DNA from 3 places in the Rhizobium fabae genome. Region 1 is predicted to be linked to each of the others. Evidence: riboswitches for the same ligand, from Rfam matches in the RefSeq annotation. Region 1 holds a riboswitch; each other region holds the start of a gene.

Evidence for each region. A riboswitch is a leader RNA that binds a small molecule or an ion and turns the genes downstream of it on or off. The one in region 1 is predicted to bind thiamine pyrophosphate.
Region 2: another riboswitch for thiamine pyrophosphate. It lies ahead of thiM (hydroxyethylthiazole kinase); the one in region 1 lies ahead of thiC (phosphomethylpyrimidine synthase ThiC).
Region 3: another riboswitch for thiamine pyrophosphate. It lies ahead of EFB14_RS18365 (YkoF family thiamine/hydroxymethylpyrimidine-binding protein); the one in region 1 lies ahead of thiC (phosphomethylpyrimidine synthase ThiC).

Annotation. Positions count from the first base shown of each region.
Region 1 covers NZ_ML133648.1:152,728-158,680, reverse strand. Annotated here, with positions in the region: gene EFB14_RS09350 (putative bifunctional diguanylate cyclase/phosphodiesterase) at 1-1,871, shown strand, start outside; gene EFB14_RS09345 (hypothetical protein) at 1,952-2,176, shown strand; TPP riboswitch at 2,330-2,461, shown strand; gene thiC (phosphomethylpyrimidine synthase ThiC) at 2,551-4,377, shown strand; gene thiO (glycine oxidase ThiO) at 4,379-5,359, shown strand; gene thiS (sulfur carrier protein ThiS) at 5,350-5,547, shown strand; gene EFB14_RS09325 (thiazole synthase) at 5,549-5,953, shown strand, end outside.
Region 2 covers NZ_ML133647.1:403,909-409,861, reverse strand. Annotated here, with positions in the region: gene EFB14_RS07855 (S8 family peptidase) at 1-880, shown strand, start outside; gene EFB14_RS07850 (hypothetical protein) at 889-2,214, shown strand; TPP riboswitch at 2,303-2,399, shown strand; gene thiM (hydroxyethylthiazole kinase) at 2,449-3,252, shown strand; gene thiE (thiamine phosphate synthase) at 3,249-3,884, shown strand; gene thiD (bifunctional hydroxymethylpyrimidine kinase/phosphomethylpyrimidine kinase) at 3,881-4,690, shown strand; gene EFB14_RS07830 (GNAT family N-acetyltransferase) at 4,909-5,388, shown strand; gene EFB14_RS07825 (glycoside hydrolase family 3 N-terminal domain-containing protein) at 5,413-5,953, shown strand, end outside.
Region 3 covers NZ_ML133652.1:213,612-219,564, forward strand. Annotated here, with positions in the region: gene EFB14_RS18345 (acyltransferase family protein) at 96-1,319, opposite strand; gene EFB14_RS18350 (ABC transporter substrate-binding protein) at 1,490-2,500, opposite strand; gene EFB14_RS18355 (ABC transporter ATP-binding protein) at 2,511-3,269, opposite strand; gene EFB14_RS18360 (ABC transporter permease) at 3,266-4,072, opposite strand; gene EFB14_RS18365 (YkoF family thiamine/hydroxymethylpyrimidine-binding protein) at 4,072-4,692, opposite strand; TPP riboswitch at 4,683-4,796, opposite strand; gene EFB14_RS18370 (NADPH-dependent FMN reductase) at 4,957-5,535, opposite strand; gene soxR (redox-sensitive transcriptional activator SoxR) at 5,619-5,953, shown strand, end outside.

The DNA of each region.
Region 1 (5,953 bases):
CGGCTTCCAACGAACGACTGTCGTCGTCAATAGAAAGCCGCCGTGCGAGCGCAGCGCAGCCCAACCGTGCGCTGGCCAATCTGATGCGGCTGGAAGGTCGCCCGACGATCGTTGGGGTCGTGGCCATCGACGAAGCGCCTCAGGGACAGCAGCAGCCGGCGCGGCAATTCCTCATCGTCGTGCGGTTCATCGACGGCGCGGCACTGGACGAATTGAGCCGGCAGCAGGGCCTCAACGGCGCACGCTTCGCGCGCACGGCCGATGCTGACGAAAACGAGGTTGCGTTTCAGATCGACGCGACGGCAAACGGCGAACCGATCGGCTTCATCGTATGGCGGCCCGACCTTCCGGGTTCCAGGGTGATCGGCCGGCTGATGCCGGCGCTTTCGATTGCCGCCTTGGTGATCGCGGTCCTGTTCTCGTTCCTGCTCGTGCGTCTGCGCAGCAGTCTCGGCGATTTGAGGAAAAGCGAGCTGCATGCAAGGCAGCTTGCCCTGCATGATGTGCTGACCGGCCTTCCCAATCGCGCGCTGTTTGCGATGCGCTTCGACGAGTGCCTGGCCGATACGCAGAATTCGGTCGAACGCTTCGCCGTGGCGCTTCTCGACCTCGACCGATTCAAAGCCGTGAACGATACGTTCGGCCATGCCGCCGGCGATGAACTGATCAGGATGGCCGCCGAGCGGATCCGGTCGGTGCTTCGCCCCGATGACACGCTTGCCCGGCTCGGAGGGGATGAATTTGCCTTGCTTCTCCGGGATATCAGCGACGATCAAATTTTGCCGGCAATATGCGAAGCGATCGTTGCCGAACTCGGTAAACCCTTCCCGCTTCTGAAGGGTGAAGCAGTCGCGCAGGTCGGCGGCTCGATAGGCGTGACTGTCGTGCCGGACGCCGGGCGGAACGCCGATGACCTCATGCGCTACGCCGACGTCGCGCTTTACGAGGCAAAGGTCGGCGGAAGAGGTCAATGGCGCGCCTATTCGCCATCCATGGACGGCGGCAGGAACGCGCGCGACATTCTCAAAAACGAATTGCGGGAAGTTCTGGCCAAGGGCGCGGCCTCATCCAGCGGTGGCATGCAACCCGATCCGTGCGCAAGCAGGCCGGATTTCGGATCGCTCGAAGTCCATTATCAGGCGATACACCGCGCTGAGGAGGGATATCAGGCATCGGGTGCCGAAGCCCTGGTGCGCTGGCGTCACAGCCAACGCGGGCTGTTGACGCCTGCGAGCTTCATCGCCGTCGCCGAGGAGGGCGGCCTGATCGACGCGCTCGGTTTCTGGGTATTGCGAGAGGCCTGCACAGCCGCCTGCAACTGGCCTGAAAACAGCTTCGTTGCGGTCAACGTATCTCCCTCCCAGTTGAGGAGGCCAAAATTTGCCGAGGAAGTATTCGCCGTGCTTCAGGAGACCGGGCTGGCGCCGTCCCGGCTTGAACTCGAGCTCACCGAATCCTCGCTCATCGAGGATAACTCCGACGTTTATACGGTGTTGACATCGCTCCGCGGCCGCGGCGTTCAGATTTCACTCGACGATTTCGGAACCGGCTATTCGTGTCTCAGCCACCTGATGCGCTTCGATATCGACAGGATCAAGATCGATCGATCCTTCGTCTCGTTGCTCGGCACGAAGGCCAACGGGGCAGCCATCATCGGCGCCATTGTCGCGCTTAGCCGCAACCTCGGCATCTCGACGACGGCCGAAGGGGTCGAGACCGAATATCAACGCGACTTCCTGACCGCCCTCGGCTGCACCGACCTCCAGGGCTATTTCTTTTCCAAACCGGCCCCGCTTCGCGAACTCGATTGTTTCCGCCAGCCTGAGGACGCCGCCGGGCCGCGCACGATCGGTCCAATAGCCGTTGCGTGAAAGGCGTTGCCCTGCGAGATAAGACGCCGGGCCTGATATCATTGATTTTGGAGGAGAATATATTACGTCGAGCCATTCGGTTGTTGCTGACCGTTGTCATCGTCCTGGCCGTGGTCATCGGCTTTCGCTGGTACCGCTATGTCACCAATGCGGAAAGCCCGTATGATGAAGTCGGCATCGAGTTGAACAGCCGAATGCCCGCCCCGATCAACAAATGGGGATGCGTCACACTGCACGCTACGTTCGGTGGCGCCTTGCCGCCCTATGGCTGCCAGGATAGCGCAGATGCCCGCAAGTGGCGGTAAGCCGCCCCGGCCGCCGCTGACGGAAAGACAAAATCGAGCATTTCAGGCAGGCCTGTCGGGTCGCATCGAACCATCGCGCATGTCGATCTGCCTTCATCACGTCCCTCTCGGTTCCAGGCTTGACATGGGCTCGACCGAGGACGTAGCCTCCGCAGCATTCACCAGGGGGGTCCCGGCAAGGGGCTGAGATACTGCTGGACAATACGGCTTTGCCTGTTGTGGCGCAGTGACCCGTTGAACCTGATCCAGTTCATACTGGCGTAGGGACGGTGCAAGCGCTCGAAAGGCATTGGATTCGTTTTCGAATCCGGGCTGGCGTCTTTTCATCATTCCGGCGTGAGGACTGGGTCTCCAAACCAAATTGGAGCCTCACCATGACAATTGTCGCCAAGAACCTTCACCCGACCGTCACGACCGGCCCTTTGCCGGCATCCCGCAAGATTTTCGTCCCAGGAGAACTGCACCCGGATATCCGCGTGCCGATGCGGCAGATCAGCCTCCATCCGACCTCAGGCGAACCGCCGGTGACCGTCTATGATTCCTCCGGCCCCTACACGATCGAAGGCGCCGATATAAGTATCGAGCAGGGTCTTGCCGCATTGCGCCGCGACTGGGTGCTCGCCCGCGGCGACGTCGAGCCCTATGAGGGCCGTCGCGTCCGCCCCGAGGACAACGGCTTTGCCAGCGGCGACCGGCTGACGCCGGAGTTTCCAACAAAACGTCAGCCGCTGCGGGCCAAGGACGGCAAGGCGGTCACGCAGCTTGCCTATGCGCGTGCCGGTATCGTCACGCCGGAGATGGAATTCATTGCCATCCGCGAAAACCTCGGCCGCAAAGCGCAGGCAGGCACGATGCTTCGCGATGGCGAGAGCTTCGGCGCCCATATTCCCGATCACGTGACGCCGGAATTTGTCCGCCAGGAAATAGCCGCCGGCCGTGCGATCATTCCCGCCAACATCAATCATCCGGAATCGGAACCGATGATCATCGGCCGGAATTTCCTGGTGAAGATCAATGCCAATATCGGCAACTCGGCCGTCACCTCGTCGATGGCGGAGGAGGTCGAGAAGATGGTCTGGGCCGCCCGCTGGGGCGCCGATACCGTCATGGATCTTTCAACCGGCCGCAACATCCACAATATCCGCGAATGGATCGTCCGCAATTCGCCGCTGCCGATCGGCACCGTGCCGCTTTACCAGGCGCTGGAAAAGGTCGAGGGCATCGCCGAAAGCCTCACCTGGGAAATCTATCGCGATACTCTGATCGAACAGGCCGAACAGGGTGTCGACTATTTCACCATCCATGCCGGCGTGCGGCTGCACTACATCCCGTTGACCGTCAACCGCGTCACAGGCATCGTCTCGCGCGGCGGCTCGATCATGGCGAAGTGGTGCCTGCATCATCACCGCGAGAGTTTCCTCTACGAGCATTTCGAGGAAATCTGCGATATCTGCCGGGCCTATGACGTCTCCTTCTCCCTCGGCGACGGCCTGCGCCCCGGCTCGATCGCCGACGCCAACGATGCGGCGCAATTTGCCGAACTCGAGACGCTGGGCGAGCTGACCAGGATCGCCTGGGCGAAAGACTGCCAGATGATGATCGAAGGGCCCGGCCATGTGCCGATGCACAAGATCAAGGAGAACATGGACAAACAGCTCGCCGTCTGCGGCGAGGCGCCTTTCTACACGCTGGGACCGCTGACGACCGACATCGCGCCGGGCTACGATCACATCACCTCGGGGATCGGCGCGGCGATGATCGGCTGGTTCGGGACGGCCATGCTCTGCTATGTGACCCCGAAGGAGCATCTCGGCCTGCCGGATCGCAACGACGTCAAGACCGGCGTCATCACCTACAAGATCGCCGCCCATGCCGCCGATCTCGCCAAGGGCCATCCTGCCGCGCGCATTCGCGACGATGCGCTGTCGCGCGCCCGTTTCGAATTCCGCTGGGAAGATCAATTCAATCTTTCCCTCGATCCGGAGACAGCCCGCTCCTTCCACGACGAGACGCTTCCGAAGGAGGCACACAAAGTCGCCCATTTCTGTTCGATGTGCGGCCCGAAATTCTGCTCGATGCGCATATCGCACGATATCCGGTCGGAAGCGCAGAAGGAGGGTCTCGAAGCCATGGCCGCCCGTTACCGCGACGGCGGCGACCTCTATGTCGAGGTCTCTTCCATCGAAGCCCCGGGTGCTTGAGATGCGCGTCCTTGTCAAAGGGGCCGGCGTCGCCGGCCTCGTCGTGGCGCACGAACTGCATGCCCGTGGCGCCGAGGTAAAAGTCCTGGATCCGCACGCAAACTTCGATCGCGCCGCGTCCTGGCTGGCGGGTGGCATGCTGGCGCCCTGGTGTGAGCGGGAAAGCGCCGACGACGCTGTGCTCCGGCTCGGAGCACAGGCGGCCGATCGTTGGGATGCCATCCTGCCAGGACACGTCGCCCGCAATGGGACGCTGGTGGTCGCGCCGGCGCGCGACCAGGGGGAGCTGAAACGCTTTGCCGGCCGGACGAGCGGTTATCGATGGGTCGATGAGGAAGACATCGCAGCGCTGGAGCCGGTGCTTGCCGGGCGGTTCCGGCATGGCCTGTTTTTCGCGCAGGAAGCCCATCTGAATCCCAGGCATGCGCTGCGCGAATTGAAAGAAAAACTCACGGCGCTGGGCGTTGTTTTTGCAGCTGGCGATATCGAAGAAGACGGTTTCTCCGATATCGTCGATTGCACGGGTGCCGCGCGCATCGGGCAGGTTGGCGATCTGCGCGGCGTGAGGGGCGAGATGCTCTATCTGAGTACCGATGAAATAGAGCTTTCACGGCCCGTTCGCCTGCTTCATCCCCGCATCCCGGTCTATGTCGTGCCTCGCGGCGGCGGCCTCTTCATGGTCGGCGCCACCATGATCGAGACCGATTTCGACGGACCCATTACCGCACGCTCGCTGATGGAATTGCTGAACGCGGCGTACACGCTGCATCCGGCCTTTGCCGACGCTGCCCTCGTCGAAACCGGCGTCGGCATTCGTCCGGCTTTCCCCGACAATCTTCCGCGGGTCGTGTGGGAAGGCAATGCCGTCGTCCTCAACGGCCTTTATCGCCACGGTTTTCTCCTGGCGCCCGCAATGGCGGCACAAGCCGCAGATCTCGTCTTTTCCGGACGGACGAAGCAAAGGAGCTCCCAATGCGTCTGATCATCAATGGCGAACCTCAGACAACCGCCGCCACCACCCTTTCGCAGCTGTTGGCCGCACTCGACTATGAAGGCGAGTGGCTGGCAACCGCCGTCAACGGCGAACTCGTTCATCGCGAAGACCGTGAAGGTCACGCTCTGAACGACGATGACAGGATCGAAATCCTGACCCCGATGCAGGGAGGCTGACATGCTTGATCTTTACGAAACCCAGATCGGGTCGCGACTTCTTCTCGGCACTGCGCGTTATCCTTCGCCGGCCGTCCTTGCCGACGCCGTCAAGCGATCCGGGACAGAAATCGTCACCGTGTCGCTGCGGCGTGAAGCGGCCGGCGGGCGCAATGGCGGCGTATTTTTCGACATGATCCGCGCGCTCGGCGCGCGCGTGCTCCCCAACACTGCCGGCTGCCATGGCGTGTCCGAGGCGGTGCTGACGGCCAAGATGGCGCGCGAGGTGTTTCAGACCAACTGGATCAAGCTCGAGGTGATCGGCAATCACGACACGCTGCAGCCTGACGTTTTTGCGCTCGTGGAGGCCGCGCGGATCCTCTGCAGCGAAGGCTTCGAGGTTTTTCCCTATACGACGGACGATCTG
Region 2 (5,953 bases), on a different contig from region 1:
TGGGACTCATGTCGCCGGCATCATCGCAGGCCGCACGTCCATATCGGAAAACCCGACGACGCAAGGGGTGGAGAAAATCTCTGTCACTTCGGAAATACGCAACGAGGACGATACGAAATCACAGGTCACCGACGAATATCAGGGCGTGATCTCCGGCATGGCGCCCCATTGCAAGCTGATGAGCCTGAAGGTGCTCATCAACGACAGGCAGGGGAGACTGAGCAACCTGCTGGCCGCCATCAATTACGTCCAGCGTTCGAACGATTACGGGCGCAACATCAAGATTCATGGCATCAACCTCAGCCTCGGCTATCCCTTCAACCCGGTGTGGTTCGCGGCAGGGCAGAGCCCGCTCTGCGTCGAGGTCAACAGGCTCGTCCGCTCGGGCGTCTGCGTCGTCGTTGCGGCCGGCAATGCCGGCTATGGCACGGTGTTGCAATTTTCCGGAGCGCCGGAGCGCGCCGCCCATAGCGGCACGATCATGGACCCCGGCAATGCGGCGCTCGCCATCACTGTGGGGTCGACACATCGCGATATGCCGCACACCTATGGCGTCTCCTATTTCTCCTCGAAGGGACCGACCGCCGACGGTCGCATGAAGCCCGATCTCGTCGCTCCAGGCGAGCGCATCATTTCCTGCGCGCTCTACGACCGCGACAAGCCGGGAGAGGCACCGTTCCGGGAGGATACCGGCACGAGCATGGCCGCGCCGCACGTTTCCGGCGCGATCGCCGCCTTCCTGTCCGTCCGGCGCGAATTTCTCGGCCAGCCGGAGCGCGTCAAGGAGATCTTCGTCGGCGCTGCGACCGACCTCAAGCGACGGCCGGAGTTTCAGGGCGCCGGCCTGCTCGATCTGATGCGAACGCTGCAAGCTGTGTAGGAGGACACATGGAAACGCTTGGACCCTCGCCACTTCTATGGCTCGAATTCGACAAGAACGGCGCGATCGATCCCGCGTTGACGGCAAAGCTCGCTGTGCTGCTGAACCAGCCCGATATGACCGATCTGGTGGTCATGTCGCATGGCTGGAAGAACACCAAGGACGATGCCCGCACGCTCTACGGAACGCTCTGGGCGAATGCCTGTAAAAATCTTACGCCCGACAAGGCGCGCCGCACCGCGATCACCGGCGTCGTTTGGCCGGCCAAAACCTATCGCACCGATTTCGACGAAGAAACGCTGGTGACGGCTGGCGGCGGAGCCCAGGCAGCCGACGGGACAGCGGCAGCCCTCAAGGATCTCGACGACGAGGCTTTCAACCAGGTGCTGGCCGATTTCGAGGATCTCTTCGGGCCGGATGGCGTCGCCACGGCCGAAAAGGCGCGGGCCGCAGCCAAGACTCTCGATGAAACGACGTCGCTCTTCCTCGTCAGGAAAGGCAATGAGGCGCTCGGTTCTCCCGGAGCAGACACGGAACTCCAGGCGGATGTCGAACCGATTGCGCTCGCGACCGACGATGCCACCAGCGCCAGGGTGCTGATGGAAGGCCTCGTCCCGGCGCCGACCTTCAATCTTGAAAGCCCGGTCGGCCAGGCGCAGGGCCTAGGCGACGTCGTCTCCAGCCTGATCTCCGGCCCAAGAGCCGCCGTGGCGCGGTTTCTGAACCAGTTGACCTATTACGAAATGAAGAACCGCGCCGGCATCGTCGGCGAGGCGTTGACGAAACGCGTGCTGTCGAAGCTCGTGCTGCAACGGCCGATCCGCCTGCATCTCGTCGGCCACAGTTTCGGCGCCCGGCTGGTCTCGGCGGCGGCGAACAGGCTCGCGCCGGTCCCGAAGCTGGAGTTCTTCTCGCTCACCCTGTTGCAGGGCGCCTTCTCGCACAATGGCTTCGCCAAAGAGATCAAGCCGGGCCTTGCCGGCGCCTTCCCTGAGGTCGTCGGCAAACCGACCGGCCCGATCTGCGTCACTCACACCCACAACGATCTCGCCTGCACGCTTGCCTATGCGCTGGCTTCGCGCCTGTCGCGCGATATCTCCAAGAGCATCGGCGATGCGAACGACGCCTTCGGCGCGATGGGAGCAAACGGCCCCCAGCACCTGAAAGCCGGACAGGCCGTCGCGGACGATACGGACACCGTCTTCGCGCCGCAGGCCGGCAAGGTGAACACCTTCTTGGCGGACAAATACATCGTCAAGACGGCGACCTCGGATGCCCATAACAACGTGAAGAACGAGGATGTCGGACGGTTGCTGGCAAAGATCGTCGGCTGATCGCCTTTCGCAAATTAGCCGCACTGCACGGTCGCAGAATTGTCGTTTTCGGGGTGACATGCGCCCCGTTCTCTGCAAAATAGAGCCTGATGAGAGACAGGGGCGTCCGTCGAAAGACGGGCTGAGAAGCACCCTTCGAACCTGAACCGGATCATGCCGGCGGAGGGAGTCGCTCGGGGTTGCGGCTTGCCCGCACGAAGCGCCCCGTGCCTGCCCCCGCCTGAAAGGGGCAATATGCAGACCGAGACCACGCCAGGAATGATGCTGAAGGCGATGCGCGAAAAGCCGCCGCTCGTTCAGTGCATCACCAATTACGTCGCCATGAACATTGCCGCAAACGTCCTGCTTGCATCAGGCGCCTCGCCGGCCATGGTGCATGCTGCGGAGGAAGCCGGCGAATTCGCCGGGATCGCAAACGCGCTGACCATCAATATCGGCACGCTCTCGACGCAATGGATCGCAGGCATGCACGCGGCTGCAAAGGCGGCGAACGCAGCCGGTAAACCCTGGGTTCTCGATCCGGTCGCGCATTACGCCACGGCGTTCCGCCGCAGCGCTGTTGCCGGTCTCCTGGCGCTCAACCCCGCCATCATCCGCGGCAACGCCTCCGAGATCATCGCACTTGCCGGCGGAGAGAGCCGCGGCCAGGGCGTCGACAGCCGCGATCCGGTCGAACAGGCGGAAGAGTCTGCGCGGCGGCTCGCCGAGCGGCAGCGGGCGATCGTCGCCGTCACCGGCGCGGTGGATTTCGTGACCGATGGTGAAAGGGCGGTCCGCGTTGCGGGCGGATCGGCCTTGATGCCCCAGGTCACCGCACTCGGCTGCTCGCTCACCTGCCTCGTCGGCGCCTTCGCTGCGACCGCGCCCGAGGATCTCTTCGGCGCGACTGTCGCAGCTCTCGCAACTTTCGCCGTCGCCGGCGAAGATGCAGCGCTGGGTGCCGCCGGCCCCGGCTCCTTCTCCTGGCGCTTCCTCGATGCGCTGGCTGCAATCGACGCCGAAACGCTCGACGCGAGGGCAAGGATATTGCCCGCATGAAGCGTTTCGACCTTTCGCTCTATCTCGTCCTCGATCCTGATCTCTGCGCCGGGATCGGCATGGTCGAAACGGCGCGCCTTGCCGCTGCCGGCGGGGCGACGATGGTGCAACTGCGCGACAAACATGCCGGCACCGCCAGCATGATCGAGACCGGCCGTGCCTTGAAACAGGCGCTCGATGGGACCGGCGCCCTCCTGATCGTCAACGACGATGTCGAGGCGGCGATCGCCATCGGCGCAGACGGCCTGCACATCGGCCAGGAGGACATGGATGCGCGCAGAGCGCGAACGATGATCGGCCCCGATATGATCCTCGGCCTCTCGGTCGAAACCGAACCGCTTGCCGGCGCCGTCGATCCCGATCTCGTCGATTATACCGGCGTCGGGCCGGTGTTTGCGACACCGACCAAGGCCGACCACAAGCAGCCGATCGGTTTTGATGGCCTTGCAAGGCTGGTGAAGACCTCGCCGGTGCCGTCGGTTGCCATTGGCGGGCTCAAGGCGGGCCATGTGGAGCAAGTGTTTGCCGCAGGCGCCAGGGGACTTGCGGTCGTTTCCGCCATCTGCGGCGCGCCCGACCCCGAAGCGGCCACGCGCCGCATCGCTGCCGAAATCCGAAAGGTTCGTCCATGATCCGCAACGTTCTCTCCATCGCCGGCTCCGATCCCTCGGGCGGCGCCGGCATCCAGGCCGATCTCAAGGCCTTTTCCGCCCGCGGCGTCTATGGCATGGCGGTGGTGACGGCGCTGACGGCGCAGAATACGCAAGGGGTGAGCGGCGTGCATCTGGTGCCGCCGCAATTCGTCGCCGACCAGATCAATGCCGTCTTTGCCGATGTGCGAGTCGATGCCGTCAAGATCGGCATGATCGCCAATGCCGGCATTGCCGAAGCCGTCGCCGCGGCACTCGCCGGCCATCGCGACATTCCGATCGTTATCGATCCCGTGATGATCGCCAAAGGTGGAGCTGCCCTGCTCGCGCCGGAAGCCGTCGACGTGCTGACCCGCCGGCTGTTGCCGCTCGCAACCCTTCTGACCCCGAACCTTCCCGAAGCCGCCGCCCTGCTGCACCAGCCGGTTGCGGCCAACCGCGCGGAGATGGCAGCGCAGGCCGAACAGCTGCGGGCGCTTGGCCCGGCCGCCGTGCTGGTCAAGGGCGGCCATCTCGAAAGCGATGAAAGCCCCGACGTGCTGGCCACGGCCGACGGCTTGCATTGGTTCGAAGCCCGACGCGTGCCGACCAAGAACACGCACGGCACCGGCTGCACGCTCTCCAGCGCGCTGGCCGCCGAACTCGCCAAGGGCGCCTCGGCCCGGGAGGCTGTCGCCATCGCGAAGGAATACCTTGCCGGCGCAGTCGCGGCTGCCGGAAGTCTCTCGGTCGGCTCCGGCCACGGCCCGGTGCAGCATTTTCATGCGCTGTGGAAAGACGGCGAATAAGCGCGCGCCCAGCAAACATACCGCCAATCGAAAACGGCCCGGCCCTCCCGGGCCGTTTTTGCGTTCGGCACCTACTTTGCGTTGAAACTGCAGTTGCAGCAGCGGGTAGTCCCTTTGACCCTTTGAAAAACCTTGTTGACAAGCCCGGTCAGATGGCCAAGTCTATAACATTAAAAGGGGATACATTCCGCAATAACGGAATATCGGAGGAGTGACAGGTGCCAGACCTGCTTGTGAGTTTATATTCCACCAAGCTCGCCGAACTGAAACAAAAGGCCGACGATGTCGGCGCCTCCATCCGTCCGGCGCTGCCCCCGGAACTGCATCTCGTCGTCGGCTGGGTTCGCGAACGGTTCAGCGAGAACTGGGCGAGCGAAGTCTCGGTTGCTTTCTCCCGCCAGCCTGTTGCCTGCCTGATATCAGTCGAAAGCGGCAAGCTGCTGGGCTTTGCCTGCTATGACACCACCGCACGGGGCTTCTTCGGTCCGACCGGAGTCGCCCCGGAAGCACGAGGCAAAGGTATCGGACTCGCCCTCTTTTCAGCCTGCCTTCAGAGCATGAAGACGCTCGGGCATGCCTATGCCTTCATCGGCGATGCAGGCCCGGTCGATTTCTACGCCAAGACCGCAGGCGCAATCGTCATCCCCGCCCCCGACAGGGGCATTTACGAAGGCATGCTGAGAAGCGCGCCGAAATGATCATCTGATACCGGAGTTACAGAATTGTCCTCGACCCCGCTCGCCCTTTTCGTCGGCCTTCCGAACCCTGTCATCTCGGATGATGAATTCGCTCTCTTTCGCGACACCAATCCGCTCGGCCTCTTCGTCGGCCGGCGCAATCAGCGCGAACCCGAGCAGACGAGGCGTCTGATCGACCGCTTCCGCGAAGCCGTCGGCCGCGACGACGCACCTGTCTTCACCGACCAGGAAGGCGGCCGCGTCCAGCATCTCGATGCCGGCCCCTGGCCGCTCTTCCGCAGTTTCGGCCAGTTCGCCGAACTTGCGCGCCGTGATTTCGATCTCGGCAAAAAAGCGCTGCGCCTTTCCTCCCAGGCCATGGGCGCGATGATGACGGAACTCGGCCTATCCAGCGGCTGCTCACCCGTTCTCGATCTCGTCTTCGAGACGACGAGCGCGGTCATCGGCGCCCGCTCCTTCGGCCCCGATCCCGACTTCATCGCAGCCCTGGGCCGCGAGGTGGTCGACGGCCTGCTCGAGACAGGCAACATGCCCGTGATGAAACATATTCCCGGCCATGGCCGTG
Region 3 (5,953 bases), on a different contig from region 1:
CATGGGTATACATAATAAATTGGTAATCATAAAGACGCCAAAAATGGGAGTATTTTCAGTTAACCTTAATGCCTCTAGTTGAGGTGTCGAGGAATTTATACTTTGAAAGGAGTAGCCCGATTGGGCAGGCGGTGGCTCGTCAGACGGTTTCCGAAACCGATCACCGGTTTTTCCAGCAGGTAGTAGCTGAGGCTTGCGACGAAAAGGATGAGTGCGACCGCCAGTCCGCAAGACTGGAGCCAGCCGGTCATGACATTTTCCGAGGAGATGCCGAACGAGCCGGGATCGAGCTTCTGGATCAATATCAGGATGATCTCCTGCCAGATGTAGATGCCGAAGGAGATCTTTGCGATGTAGCGGATCGGCGCGTTGTCCAGCAGCCGGCCCAGGCGTCGCGAATGGCTGAGCGCAACGAGCGCCGTTGCGACCGCCAGCGGAAAGGCCGGAAAACCATAGGGAACATCGAGCCAGCCATAGGCTTCGGGAGTGCCGCCGGACGATATGACGAGGCGGTAGGCGGCGGCGGCGAGGGCCAGAAGTGCCGCGGCATCGAACCAGGCGGAGCGCCTTGCGCGCAGCATGACCTCGATGCCGGCGGCGAGCACGCCGATTGCGAAGACGGCGAAGAAGCCGATCGGATTAAATCTGGGCATCCATTCCTTCGCCCCGCCCTGCAGGCCGTACTCCCAGCCGCGCGCGATGTCGTCGAGCGCAAAGAAGGCCACGATCAGCACATGGGCGAAGAGTACGCCACCGATGACACATAGCCAGGCAAAACGGGCAAGCAACGGATGCCGTCTGAGCGCCGTCAAACGAAACAGCAGGAGAAAGCAGGCTGGCAGGAGCACATAGCTGGTGACTTCGAAGGGAATGGACCAGAGCGGCCCCCCGACTTCGACGGGAAAAAGCGTGCGCCAATGCCACTGGCTCATGAACAGCAGCCCGGAGAGGTAGCGGAGCACGAGCTCCGGCGTCAGCGGCAAGCCAAGCAGCGTCAGGCTGAGGACGAAGCCGACGGTGGCGGCGCACCAGAAACCCGGAGCGATGCGCGCGGCCCGGCGGATCGTGTAATGCCGGAGGCTCGGCATGTCTTTACCCGTGTCGAGCGCGCGCCAGAAGGGATGGGCAAGAAGGAAGCCGCTCAATACGAAGAAGATGGCAACGCCGAAATTACCGAAGCGCACGACGTGCGCGGTTGGCGCCAGTTCGTCTGGGATCCTGCGCATATCCAACCGGAGCACGAGATGGTGGGCTAGCACCAGAAGACAGGCCGTCGCGCGCAGGAAGTCCGCTCCGGCCAGTCTCTCCTCTTGTCGCATCGTGCCTCCCCGCCCTGCCCGACTGATTTTGCAGCGGAAAGCCGTAGCGGGCAAGGCTAAAGCGCGTCGCGATCTTTCAGATTCGCTTGCCGCGCCTCAGCTTTTTGGTTTTCCGCATGTCGCGATCGCAAAACCGCTGCGCAGCTTTGCGCGATATGCGCAGGGCAGACTCAGCCGAGGAGTTCGTTGGTAAAATAGGTGGAAAAGTCGGGTTTCTCCTTGAGCGTGGCGCCGTTCGCATCGACCAGAATGCCGTTCTCGACCATGAAGCTGCCGAGGGCATTGGCCTTCGCCGGGTCAAGCGTGCCGATCACACCGGTCTCCGACCTCAGATAGTGGCCGTCGATCAATGCTTTCTGCGAGGCCTTCACCAGTTCAGTGTTCATCAGCGCGCCGTTGCTCCCTGATATCAGCAGGTCGCAGGCTTCTTCGGCATGGTCGACAGAGTATGCATAACCCTGGCGCGTCGCCTGGATGAAGGCGCGGGCGTTCTCCCGATTTGCCGAGAGATAGGCGTCGCTGGAGACGATGACGGTCGTCTGCTCGTCGGGAACGCCGTAGTCGGAATAGTGGAAGCGGGCAATCTTCCTATTTTCCAGTTCGGCGGCAATGCCTTCCCAGGTGTAGATCTCCAGCGTGAAATCGACCGAGCCGTTGTCCAGCGCCTCGTAGGCGGAAGTGCCGAGGGTTACCGTATGAAACTCGCCCTTGCCGCCGTCGTTGCGGATCATCGAGGAGATCAGTGCGCTCTCCCAGGTGCCGCCAAAGCCGCCATAGGTCTTGCCGTCGAGGTCTTTTGCGCTCTTGATGTCATCGCGGCCGCCCTTGAAGATCAGCCGTGCGGTTTCGGTCTGGACGATGCCGTAGACCATCTTCACGTCGCCGCCAGCGGCGCACTGCATGAGGGCCTCGATCTCGCTGGAGATGCCGAAATCGGCGACGCCGTTCGATACCAGAGTGCCGGCGCTGGTGTCGGCAAAGGGCAGAATCTGCACATCGAGGCCGGCGGCGGCATAGAAGCCCTTCGCTTGGGCCACATAGATGCCGATATGATTGGTGTTCGGCGTCCAGTCGAGCGCGATGCGAACCTTCGCGGGCGCCGATTGGGCGAAAGCGGGGCGGCCGGCGAGGCTTGCCGCGATGGCGGCGAACATCGTCTGACGGCGGGTGAGAAGCAGCATGGTGACCTCCTCAGGTCTCTTGCGGGTGAAGCAGGGTTTGCAGGATTTCAGTTTCGATCGCCTGGGCCGCCGGCGAGCCGAGATCGGCTATGCTTCTCGGGCGGGGCAGGGGAACGCGGAATTCGCGGATGACGCGCGCCGGACGGGCCGAGAGCACGTAGATCCGATCGGAAAGGAACACGGCCTCGCGCACATCGTGGGTGATCAACAGCGCCGTCCAGCGGTGTTCGGTCCACATGCCCTGCAGCCATTCCTGGATCTGCGTGCGCGTCAGCGCGTCGAGCGCGCCGAAGGGCTCGTCGAGCAGCAGCATGTCCTGGCTCTGGATGACGGTGCGCAGCAGTGCCGCGCGCTGGCGCATGCCGCCTGACAGTTCGGAGGGATAGTGGCGTTCGAAGCCGGCAAGGCCGAATCGCTCGAAGAGGGGTGCCACAGTGGCACGGGCCGCCCGGCGGCTTATGCCCTTTACCTCCAGGCCGAGTGCTGCATTGTCGATGATCCGGCGCCAGGGCATCAGCGCATCGCGCTGCGGCATGAAGGCGAAGGAATGCGGCGTCTGTTCCAGCGGCGCGCCGTTGAAAAGCATGCTGCCGGAATCGGGGCGAAGCGCCTGTGTCAGCAATCTCAGCACCGTCGATTTTCCCGAGCCGGATGGACCGACGATCGAAACGAACTCGCCGCTCGCAACACTCAGCGAGATATCGCCGAGAACCTTCAAGCCGTCGAAGGATTTAGAGATGTTGCGCAGTTCCACCATTGCATCGGTCATCGGCGCCCCTCCTTGGATGACTGCCAGGGCATGACGAGGCGCTGGATGGTGAGCGTCAGCCCGAAGAGGCAGAGTGTCAACAAGGCGCTGACGACGACGGCGGCAAGCACGAGATCGGGGCGGAAGTTGTTCTTCGCGTTGAGGATATAGATGCCGAGGCCGCTTGCGGCGCCGGCATATTCGGCAAAGATCGCGCCGACGACGGCATAGGTGATCGAAATCCTGAGACCGGCGAAGAAATAGGGCAGCGAGGAGGGAAGCCGGGCCAGGCGGAAAATGCGCCAGCGGCTCGCCTTCATCGAATTCAGCAGTTCGGCAATGTCGCGGTCGGTCGATTCATAGCCCTGCAGTAGGGCGACGAGCAGCGGAAAGAAGGTGACGAGCGCCACCAGCAGGATCTTCGGCAGCAGGCCAAAGCCGAACCAGAGGACGACGAGCGGAGCGATCGCGACCAGCGGCAGGGTCTGGCTGGCAATGAAGATCGGCAGCAATGCCCGGCGCATGAAGGGCACGAAATCCATGAGGATCGACGAGACGAAGGCAAAGGCAAGTGACAGGGCGAAGCCGCCGAGCGTGGCTCCGAGCGTCGGCCAGGTGTTTGATATCAGCGCGTCGCGATTGAGCCAGCCCTGGACGAGGATGCGCGAGGGCGCCGGCAGGATGGCGGGCTTGATGCCGGAAAGACCGACATAAAGCTCCCATGCCGCCAGAAAGGCGCCACCGGCCAGCAAGGCGGGCGCCCCCCGGCATAGGGCGGCGCGGAGCGCCGAAAGGCGCGAATCCGAAGGGGGCGGCGATCTCATCAGCGTTTGGTTTCAGGCTTCGTCGGGCTGTTGGCGGAAATCGTGATATCGAGGGTCACATGCCCCTCGGCGTCGCCGAAGCGGTAGAAGGCTTCGCGAATGGTCGCGAAGACGGCGCCGGCATCGCCACCCAGCCTGGTGCAGAAATTCTTGGAACGGTCGAAGACGCCGGAACGTTTCAAGAAGTCGATGCAGCCGTAAATCTCCTCCATATGGGTGCCGGTTCCCATGACGTAGAGCGAGAATTGCGCAGCGGTCGGCTGTCCTGTATCGGCGGTGGCTTCAACGGCGGCCAGTGCCGCCGATATGCGATCGGCAAGCGATTCCGTCCGGCCGGCGGAAGGATTGATGCCGCAGATGGCGTCGTCGGGCTCGCCCGGGCAGCCGCGCGAGACGGCGGCGGACAGCACACAATGCTTGCCGGTTCGGGCGGCGGTGACGAAAAGATCGCGCATGGCGGCAAAGAGGAGATCGGGCGGGCCGACCAGCAGGGTGGAGATGTCGTCGGTCTCTATGCGCAGCCTGTCGCGATAGGGATCGAGGGCCTTGACCGCATCAAGGATGATGCCAACGAAATCGCCGGACATCGGATAGAGTGACACTTGTGCGCCGGAGAACATTTGGACCTCGCTCCGCTGGCATTACCCAGATCAGCTTTGAAGGGTCCGGAAGCTCGCGCCTCGCATCTCAGCCCCGGCGACACGGAGCTCCCCTGTTAATGGGCGCGGAAATTATCACCGGGGTTTTCGTCCTGCAACCGCTAAATTGGTAACCCCCACGCTGTCGGGATATGCCTGAGGGACGGGAAAACACCCGGGCGGACGGCCTGCCCGGGTGTTCCCAAGGTTCCGTACCTGCCGGGAACGGAACCGGAGCCTTCAGCCTCAGGCGGCGATATCGGCATAGGGACGCTCGCTGCGCGCGGTGACGAGCGCCCGCGTCCACCATTCCAGCCGCGCTATCATCCGATCGAGCGCCCGCAGCGCGTCGCTCGGATTGTCGAGCCGTCCGGCGGCGTCGAGGCGGTCCCAAGGTGCTGCAAAGCTCACTGAATCGCGGATGGTGACGGCGTGGAGTTCGGCAAAGACGAGCCGCAGCTGTTCGATCGCACGCAGCCCGCCTGATATGCCGCCATAGGAAACGAAGGCGACGGGCTTACCCTGCCAGGGCTCGAAGAAGAGATCGATGATCGACTTCAGCGCGGCGGTGAAGCTGTGGTTGTATTCCGGCGTGACGATGATGAAGGCGTCGGCCAAGCCGAGCCGGCCGGCGAGCCTGTCGATTTCAGGATGCGCCATTTCTCGGCCGGCAGGCAGAGCGAATTCCAGTGGGTCGATAACGTCGACGGCATCAAATTGCGGGAAGCGGACGAGCTCGTGCACCAGCCATTTGACCACCCGGTCGCAGATGCGCCCCTCTCTTATGCTTCCGTAGATGACTGCCAGCCTGGTGGGTGTTTTCATGCGTCGCTCCTTGTTGCGATTGTGCTTTACGAGTGCAGGAGCCAGGGTTATAAAACCTCAACTAATATTGAGGTCAAGGGGCGATGGATACAATTTCTGCAGCGCCACTCGGCAAGCTGCTGACGGTCGGCGAAGTGGCGGAGCGCAGCGGCCTTGCCGTCTCGGCGCTGCATTTTTACGAAACCAAGGGGCTGATCTCGAGTATCCGCTCCCGCGGCAACCAGCGGCGCTATGGACGCGACGTGCTGCGCCGGCTCGGCATCATCAAGGTGGCGCAGCGTGTTGGCATTCCGCTTTCGGAGATCCAGGCGGCGTTCGAGTCCCTGCCGCAGGGGCGCACGCCCACTGTCACCGATTGGCAGACGCTGTCGGCGCGCTGGAAGGATGATCTCGACGCGCGAATCAGGCGGCTGAGCCT